2 regions of the Rhizobium sp. H4 genome follow, and region 2 is predicted to be linked to the other one. Evidence: predicted binding sites of a transcription regulator. Region 2 holds the regulator's gene; the other holds the start of a gene.
What was found. Region 2 encodes LexA, which represses DNA repair genes until DNA is damaged. Its sites were predicted from a motif close to TGTTCNNNNTGTGTTCNG; they were not measured.
Positions count from the first base shown of each region.

Region 1: a site for LexA is predicted at 2,302-2,319, ahead of C4N04_RS03780 (putative DNA modification/repair radical SAM protein). Genes of this name have one in related genera too.

Region 1 is NZ_PSOW01000002.1:214,497-218,706, reverse strand. Features, by position in the region: gene C4N04_RS03795 (dicarboxylate/amino acid:cation symporter) at 1-141, shown strand, start outside; gene C4N04_RS03790 (glycosyltransferase family 4 protein) at 510-1,568, opposite strand; gene greA (transcription elongation factor GreA) at 1,596-2,072, opposite strand; gene C4N04_RS03780 (putative DNA modification/repair radical SAM protein) at 2,325-3,557, shown strand; gene C4N04_RS03775 (UdgX family uracil-DNA binding protein) at 3,557-4,210, shown strand, end outside.
Region 2 is NZ_PSOW01000003.1:211,054-215,263, forward strand. Features, by position in the region: gene C4N04_RS05950 (ComEC/Rec2 family competence protein) at 1-1,265, shown strand, start outside; gene lexA (transcriptional repressor LexA) at 1,246-1,965, opposite strand; gene C4N04_RS05960 (VOC family protein) at 2,162-3,058, shown strand; gene kdsA (3-deoxy-8-phosphooctulonate synthase) at 3,055-3,900, shown strand; gene eno (phosphopyruvate hydratase) at 4,042-4,210, shown strand, end outside.

The sequences.
Region 1 (4,210 bases), on a different contig from region 2:
ACCAACCTCGTCGGCAATGCGGTGGCGACGATCGTCGTGGCGCGCTGGGAAAATGAGCTGGATACGGTGCAGCTTGCCGCAGCGCTCGGCGGCCAGACAGAAGAGGGCGCTCCTGCAGGCGGACTTCAGCCGGCCGAATAAACCCGCCCGATCGTCGATAATCTTGCAGCGGCCCGTGATCCAACGGGTCGTTTGCTTATTGATTAAGCTCGTTCTCTACTCATCGTCATCCTCGGCCTTGTGCCACGCCTGTTCGGTTGCCGCGAATGGTTGCCCCTCACCATAGCCCTCTCCCCGTAAAACGGGGCGAGGGGACGTGCCCTGCGAGAGGTGGAGAGGGACGGGGAGGTCGCATCTATCCCCCTTCGCCCCGTATTACGGGGAGAAGGTGGCGGCAGCCGGATGAGGCGCAGGCGGCGATCTCTTAGGGCGACGATTTTAGACTGCTTGCTGAGAAACGTCTGATAACCAGATGCAGCATGCTTCAGCGGACCGTTTCCCGTTCCGCGTCAGCCGCGATTGCCGCCGAGAAGGCGGTCGTAAAGGGCGCCGATCGCGGTTGCTTCCTTCTCCAGCGCAAAATTTTCCCGGACATGGCGCAGCGCATTCTCGCCATGGGCGATCGCCAGCGCCGGATCTGCGATATAGGGAGCGATTGCCCGCGTCAGCGCCTCACCGTCGCCGGCGGCAACGACCGAGCCGGTCTCGCCCTCGGCGATGAGTTCGGAATAGGCGCCGGCGTCCGAGGCCACCACCGCGGTGCGCGAAGCCATGGCTTCGAGCGGCGTCAGGCCGAAGCCCTCGTTGCGGGAGGGGGCGACATAGAGCGTCAGGCGGCGATACCAGACCTTGATATCGGGCACTTCGCCGAGGAAGAGGATGCGATCGGCGAGCCCGGCGGCAGCGACATCGGCCTTGAGCTTGTCGCCGAAGCCCACGTGCTCCGCCGTCACCCGGCCGGAGACGACGGCCGTCCATTCGGGGTGCTGCGGCAAGAGTTCGATCATAGCCTTGACGAAGAGATCGGTGCCCTTCTGATGGCGCACACGACCGAAGCAGCCGACAAGGTAGCGGCCGGGCAGACCGGTCGCGGCAATGGCGTCCTCCGCCGTTTCCGGCGGGTGGAACAGGGACAGATCGACGCCGTGCTGGATGACCGTGTGCGGCACCTCGAGAAAGGAGCCGGAGCGATCGCTGGTTGCGATCACCGCATCCATGCGGCGGATCAGCCATTTCGTGTAGGCGGTGTGGCGACGCTGCGCGGCGGAGGTGAAGATGAGCTTCAGCGGCATGCGCAGGAGATGGCGGAGCAGGATGCCGACGGCCATCTCATTGTTGCGGCGGGCGTGCCAGATGCGCTGGCGCCGGCGTGCCGGCCTGCGCCACAGACCAGGGAGCTGTGACCATCTCAGTTTCGGCAGGTCCTCGGGCAGGCCCGGACCGAGGGGCGCGATCCTGATGCCGAGCCGGATCTGGCATGGGATGAGCTGGACGATGGTCGACGTGACGCCGGAGAGCCGGCGCTTGAAATTAGGCGCGATGATCTCGACGTCACGCATATCAGGCAAGGGAGGGGTCTCGTTTGTGGCGGGCGATCAGCCCCAGGAAACCTGGAGGATTTCGTAGGCCTTGGAGCCACCGGGCGCGTTGACCTCGATGGAATCGCCGACTTCCTTGCCGATCAGCGCACGGGCGATCGGGGAGGAGATGGAGATGCGGCCGGCCTTGACGTCGGCTTCCTGGTCGCCGACGATCTGGTAGGTCTTTTCTTCCTCGGTGTCCTCGTCGACGAGCTTCACCTTGGCGCCGAACTTGATCTTGTCGCCCGACATCTTCGTGAGGTCGATGACCTCGGCGCGCGCCGTCAGGTCTTCAAGCTCGCTGATGCGGCCTTCATTGTGGCTCTGGGCTTCCTTGGCAGCGTGATATTCGGCGTTTTCGGAAAGGTCGCCATGGGCACGGGCTTCGGCGATCGCCTCGATGATTCGCGGGCGCTCCTCCTGCTGACGCCAGCGCAGTTCTTCCTGCAGCTTGACGAAACCACCCTGTGTCATCGGTACCTTTTCAACCATTTTTCTGTCCTTCACTCCTTGCATCGGCACGTCAGGCGCAAACACAAAAGAAAACAGGTCCCGAAGGGGAGCTTCGGAACCGTGCCACAATCCTAGTTAAGCGCTTATAGCAGATCGCCAAGGCCGATTTCCAGAAAATTCGCATAAACGCAACGCAACCCCCGCGATATGAGCTGATGCGCCCGAAAATCGGGCAGTGATGGGATGGCGCCGGATTGACTTCTTATATTAGAACATATAGTGAACATAGGAATGAAGAAGTCGCTTGCCGAACGTTTGGCCATCCTGTCCGATGCCGCGAAATATGACGCTTCCTGCGCCTCCAGCAGCACGGTGAAACGCGATTCGAGCACAAGCGGCGGGCTCGGCTCAACCGAGGGATCCGGAATCTGCCATGCCTATGCGCCGGATGGTCGATGCATTTCGCTCCTGAAGATCCTGCTGACGAATTTCTGCATCTACGACTGCGCCTATTGCGTCAATCGTTCGTCGAGCAATGTCGAACGGGCGCGTTTTACGCCGGAAGAGGTGATGTGGCTGACGCTGGAATTCTATCGCCGTAACTATATCGAAGGCCTCTTCCTTTCCTCCGGCATCATTCGTTCGTCCGATTACACGATGGAAGAGATGGTCCGCATCGTCCGCGAATTGCGGGTGACCCATAATTTTCGTGGCTATATCCATCTGAAGTCGATCCCCGAGGCGTCGCCGCGGCTGATCGAGGAGGCGGGGCTTTATGCCGACCGGCTGTCGCTCAACATCGAGCTGCCGACGGATAACGGCATCAGCCGCTTCGCGCCGGAAAAGAAGCCCGCCAATATCCGGCGATCGATGGCTGATCTGAGGCTGAAGATCGAGGCCGCCGGCGAACCGACGCTGAAAAGCAAGAAACGCCAGCGTTTCGTCCCGGCCGGCCAGAGCACGCAGATGATCGTCGGCGCCGACGGCGCGAGTGACGCGACCATCCTTGCGACCAGCGGCCGGCTTTACAGCAGCTACGGCCTCAAGCGCGTCTATTATTCCGCCTTCAGCCCGATCCCGGATTCGTCGAAAAACCTGCCGCTGATCAAGCCGCCGCTGATGCGCGAGCACCGGCTCTACCAGGCAGACTGGCTTTACCGCTTCTACGGTTTCGGCATCGACGAGATCACCGCCAATCAGGCGGGCGGCATGCTCGATCTCAACCTCGACCCCAAACTTGCCTGGGCGCTTGCCAACCGAGGCGAATTTCCGGTCGATATCAACAAGGCCGAGCGTGAACGGTTGCTGCGCGTGCCCGGTCTCGGCACCAAGACCGTCAAGGCGATCGTTTCGGCGCGCCGCTTTCGCCGCCTGCGGCTCGACGATCTCTCTCGGCTCGGCGTTTCGATCAAGAAGGTCCAATCCTTCATCTCGGCGGAAGGCTGGTCGCCCCGCCGGCTGATCGATAGGCCGGACCTTCGCGCCATGTTCGAGCCGCAGCCTCAACAATTGTCGTTGCTGTGATGCGCCGGGTCGTGCTTGCAGGACGAGGTGATCTTGGCGAATGGCGCGATGCCGCACGTGCCTTGGCGGCGGCCGGCATAGTGCCTGAGGAGATCGACTGGCGCGAAAGAAGCGCGGAGGCGGATCTTTCGTTCCAACGCGACGCCATGCCGCCGGCGCCGGCAGCATCACGCAAGCCGATGACGGTGCCGCCCGCCTTCATCGAGCTTGCAGAAACAGTTCTCTGTCACTCCGATCCGGCGCGCTTCTCGCTGCTTTACCGCCTGCTTTGGCGGCTGCAGCTGGACCGGCAGCTGCTCGAGGTGACCTCCGACGAAGATGTCGTACGCGCCCGGCTGATGGCGAAAAACGTGCATCGCGATGCACACAAGATGACGGCCTTCGTCCGCTTCAAGGAGGTTGGCGCGGTTTCCGCGAGGCGGCGAAAATTCATCGCCTGGTTCGAGCCTGACCACCATATCGTCCGGCGGACGGCGCCCTTCTTCCAACGACGTTTCACCGACATGGACTGGCTGATCGCCACGCCCAAGGGGTCGGCCGCCTGGGACGGCGAGCGGCTGACGATCAGCGACGAACCTTGCGAGAAGCCCAATCTCAGCGATGCCACCGATGAACTCTGGCGCACCTACTATATCAATATCTTCAATCCGGCC
Region 2 (4,210 bases):
TGATTGCCGTCTTCTTCGACCGGCCGTCGATCAGCCTGCGCAATGTCGTTCTCTCGGCGCTCATCATCATCGCCATTTCACCCTCCGAAGTCCTGGGTCCGAGCTTCCAGATGTCCTTTGCCGCGACTTTGGCACTGGTATCGGGCTATCAGCTGTGGAAGGACCGGCGCGTCCGGGAAAACCCGTTGCTGAAGCTGCCGGTCCTGCGGCCGGTCGTGGCGGTCGCCGGTTTCTTCGGCGGCGTCTTCCTGACCTCGCTGATCGGCGGCTTTTCCACGGCGCTGTTTGCGGTCGAGCATTTTCATCGCCTGACAGCTTATGGCCTGCCGGCGAACCTTGCGACGATGCCGATCATCTCCTTCATCGTCATGCCGGCCGGGCTGCTGGCGATGTTGCTCATGCCGTTCGGCCTGGACGCTCCGCTCTGGACTGTGGTCGGCTTCGGCCTCGATCTGGTGATTGCGGTCGCCAAGACGGTGTCCGGCTGGGGCGGCGATATCGACCTCGGCCGTTTGCCCGCCTGGTATTTCGCCGTCGCCGTGGCAGGCTTTCTGCTGCTGACGCTGCTCCGCACCCGATTGCGCCATGCCGGCACATCGATCCTCGCCGTCTCGACGCTTATCGTGCTGATCCTGCCGGGTTCCCGACCGCCGGATCTGGTGATTTCCGAGGATGGTGGTCTGGTCGCGCTCGTCGCGACGGCGGCAATGGCTTCCAACCGTGAAAACCCGCCGGACTTCATCTTCGACCAGTGGCAGAGAGCGCTGGTCCTGCCGACGCACCACCCGCCGAAGATGCTGGATGGCCCTGCCATCCCGCCGCAGGGTGAGGACCGCCGCCTCAGGCTTTCCCGCGATCAGCAGAATGAGGCGAGGACGGCAATGGTGGCCGCCGCAGCCGGCGGTGAGGCAAATCGTTTTTCCTGCGTCAAGAAAGCCTGGTGTATCGCCAGGCTCGGCAATGGCCATGTCGTCGCCGTCATCGACAATGCCGCCTATCTCGGCCCGGCCTGCGACGCCAGCGAGATTGTCGTGACCGCGGTGCGCCTGCGTTTCGACCGCTGCCACTCGGGTGCGACACTCTTCACCGGCGAGACGCTGCGCAGGACCGGTTCCGTCGAATTGCGTTTTGCGCAGACAGGCCTCGAGGTCGCAACCGCATTCGATGCCTTGTCGCGTCCATGGATGCGCCATCGCGCCTATGATTGGCGCAAAGACGCTTTTACCGAATCAGCTCCGTTGGCTGTCAGTGATAACGGCGAATGAGGCCGACCAGCTTGCCCTGCACCTTGACCCGGTCAGGCCCGAAGATGCGGGTCTCGTAAGCCGGGTTGGCGGCTTCGAGGGCGATCGAGGCGCCCTTGCGGCGAAAGCGTTTCAGCGTCGCTTCCTCGTCGTCGACCAGCGCAACGACGATATCGCCAGGGCTTGCGGTGCTGCCGTTGCGGATAATCACGGTGTCGCCGTCGAAGATCCCGGCGTCGATCATCGAATCGCCCTTGACCTCCAGCGCGTAATGTTCGCCCGAGCCGAGCATATCCGCAGGAACGACGATGTCGTGCGTATTGTTCTGGATAGCCGAGATCGGAACGCCGGCGGCGATCCGGCCCATGACCGGCACGGAGACAGAGCTGCCGTTGTCGGCGATCGGCTTTGCGGCAGCGGGGGCGGCGACCGGCTGGGGCTTGCCGAGGCTGCCTTCGATAACGCTCGGTGAAAAACCGCGGCGCGGCTGAAGACTGGGGCTATAGGCCTCCGGCAGCTTGATCACTTCCAAGGCCCGGGCCCGGTTCGGTAGGCGGCGAATGAAACCACGTTCCTCCAGCGCCGTGATCAGGCGATGAATGCCGGATTTCGAGGCCAGATCCAGGGCATCCTTCATCTCGTCGAAAGAGGGAGGAACGCCGGATTCCTTCATGCGCTCATGAATGAAAAGGAGAAGCTCCTGTTGTTTGCGCGTGAGCATCGACGTCAGACCCCTGATTGAAACAAATCCAGAACGGACACTATATGTTCCATATGTGTTCCGCAAGTAGCTAAATTTCCGTAAAACTTCGCGCCAACTCGTCGAGATTTTTATTTTCATTCGCCGGATTGGCGCACATGTCTTGCATTGGGAATGGGGCTGTCGCACATCTCTTTGACGTGTCAGGAGGGATCCTATGATCGCACATTCCGCCAAGCCGCACCCGCTGGATCATGTCGTGCTGCCCGTCGTCAATATCGATCTGGCGCGCGAAAGGCTCGGCAAGCTCGGCTTTACCGTCGCCGCCGATGCGCGCCATCCGTTCGGAACGGAAAATGCCTGCGTCTTTTTCGCCGACAAGACCTATATCGAGCCGCTCGGCGTGGCGAGCGTCGAGGAGAGCGAGGCGGCGGCCCGTCAGGGGAATGTCTTCGTCGCCCGCAATCGTGCCTTCCGCTTCCGCTGCGGCGAGGAGGGCCTTTCGGCGCTGGCCTTCCTCACCGAGGATGCCGGCCTCGATCATCGGCGATTCGTCGGCAACGGCGCGAGCGCCGGCGAGATGTTGCAGTTCAGCCGGCCGATGCGAATGCCGGACGGTTCGGAAAGCGTCGGCAGCTTCAAACTGGCCTTTTCAAGCGATCTGCGCGCGCCCGACTTCTTTCTCTTCACCTGTCAGCGCATCAATTCGTTCCCGGCCGACCGCGCGGCGCTGGAGGCGCATGCCAACGGCGTGACGGGCCTTGCCGAGATCGCGCTTTGTGCGCCGGAGCCGGCTGCGTTTGCCGCCTTCGTTGGTCTTGCCGTCGGGCAAACGGCGGTGGAAAAAACCGGTTTCGGCATGAATATCGCGGCATCGAATGCCAAGATCAGCCTGATGACGCCGGAAGGGCTGGAGGCCTATTTCGAGCCTGTCGTCTCCTCCGCCGATCGTGGTCTGCGCGGCCGGGCAATCCTCTTCACCGTTACCGATCTTGCCGTGACAGAAGCGCATTTGGCTGCTAACGGAGTGACATACACACGCAAGAACAATCGCATTCTGGTGAAGCCCACGCCCGGGCAGGGCGCGCTTTTTGCCTTCGAGGAACCACGATGAGCACTGATACAAATTCCGAGGTCAAGATCGGCGAAGGCGAAGGCCAGGTCACCTTTTCCAATACCGGCCGCCTGTCGCTGATTGCCGGCCCCTGCCAGATGGAGAGCCGTGATCACGCTTTCATGGTCGCCGGCACGCTGAAAGATCTCTGCGCAAAGCTCGGCATCGGCCTCGTCTATAAGAGTTCCTTCGATAAGGCGAACCGCACCTCACTCTCGGCCGAGCGCGGCATCGGGCTTGAAAAGGGCATGCAGGTCTTCGCCGACCTGAAGCGGGAATTCGGCTTTCCCGTCCTGACCGACGTCCACACCGCCGAGCAATGCGCCGAGGTGGCGGAGGTGATCGACGTTCTGCAGATCCCCGCCTTCCTATGCCGCCAGACGGATCTTCTGATCGCTGCCGCCAAGACGGGCCGCGTCGTCAACGTCAAGAAGGGCCAGTTCCTCGCCCCCTGGGACATGAAGAATGTCCTGAAGAAGCTCAATGCCAGCGGCAATCCGAACGTGCTGCTGTGCGAGCGCGGCGCCTCCTTCGGCTACAACACGCTGGTTTCCGACATGCGCTCGCTGCCGATCATGGCGGCGATGGGCGCGCCCGTCATTTTCGATGCGACCCATTCCGTCGCCCAGCCCGGCGGGCAGGGCGAGTCCTCCGGCGGCCAGCGCGAATTCGTCGAAACGCTGGCGCGCGCAGCCGTGGCGACGGGTATTGCCGGTGTCTTTCTCGAAACCCACCAGGACCCTGACAACGCTCCGTCCGACGGCCCGAACATGGTCTATCTCAAGGACATGCCGCGACTGCTTGAGAAATTGCTTGCGTTCGATGCGGTTGCCAAGGCTTGACGTTCAACAGGTTGACACGACCGTGGTTTAGGCCACTTCAGAACGCCGGTACGAAGGCTGGAAATTGCGGCATTGTAATTTGCACGCCTTCGATTATGACAGGCTTCGAACGATTGATCACCCACCGAGCAGGAAGAACCCATGACTGCAATCACCGATATCATCGCCCGCGAGATCCTCGATAGCCGTGGCAACCCCACCGTCGAAGTCGACGTCTATCTCGAAGACGGCAGCATGGGCCGCGCGGCTGTTCCCTCGGGCGCCTCGACGGGCGCCCATGAGGCGGTCGAGCTGCGCGACGGCGGCAAGC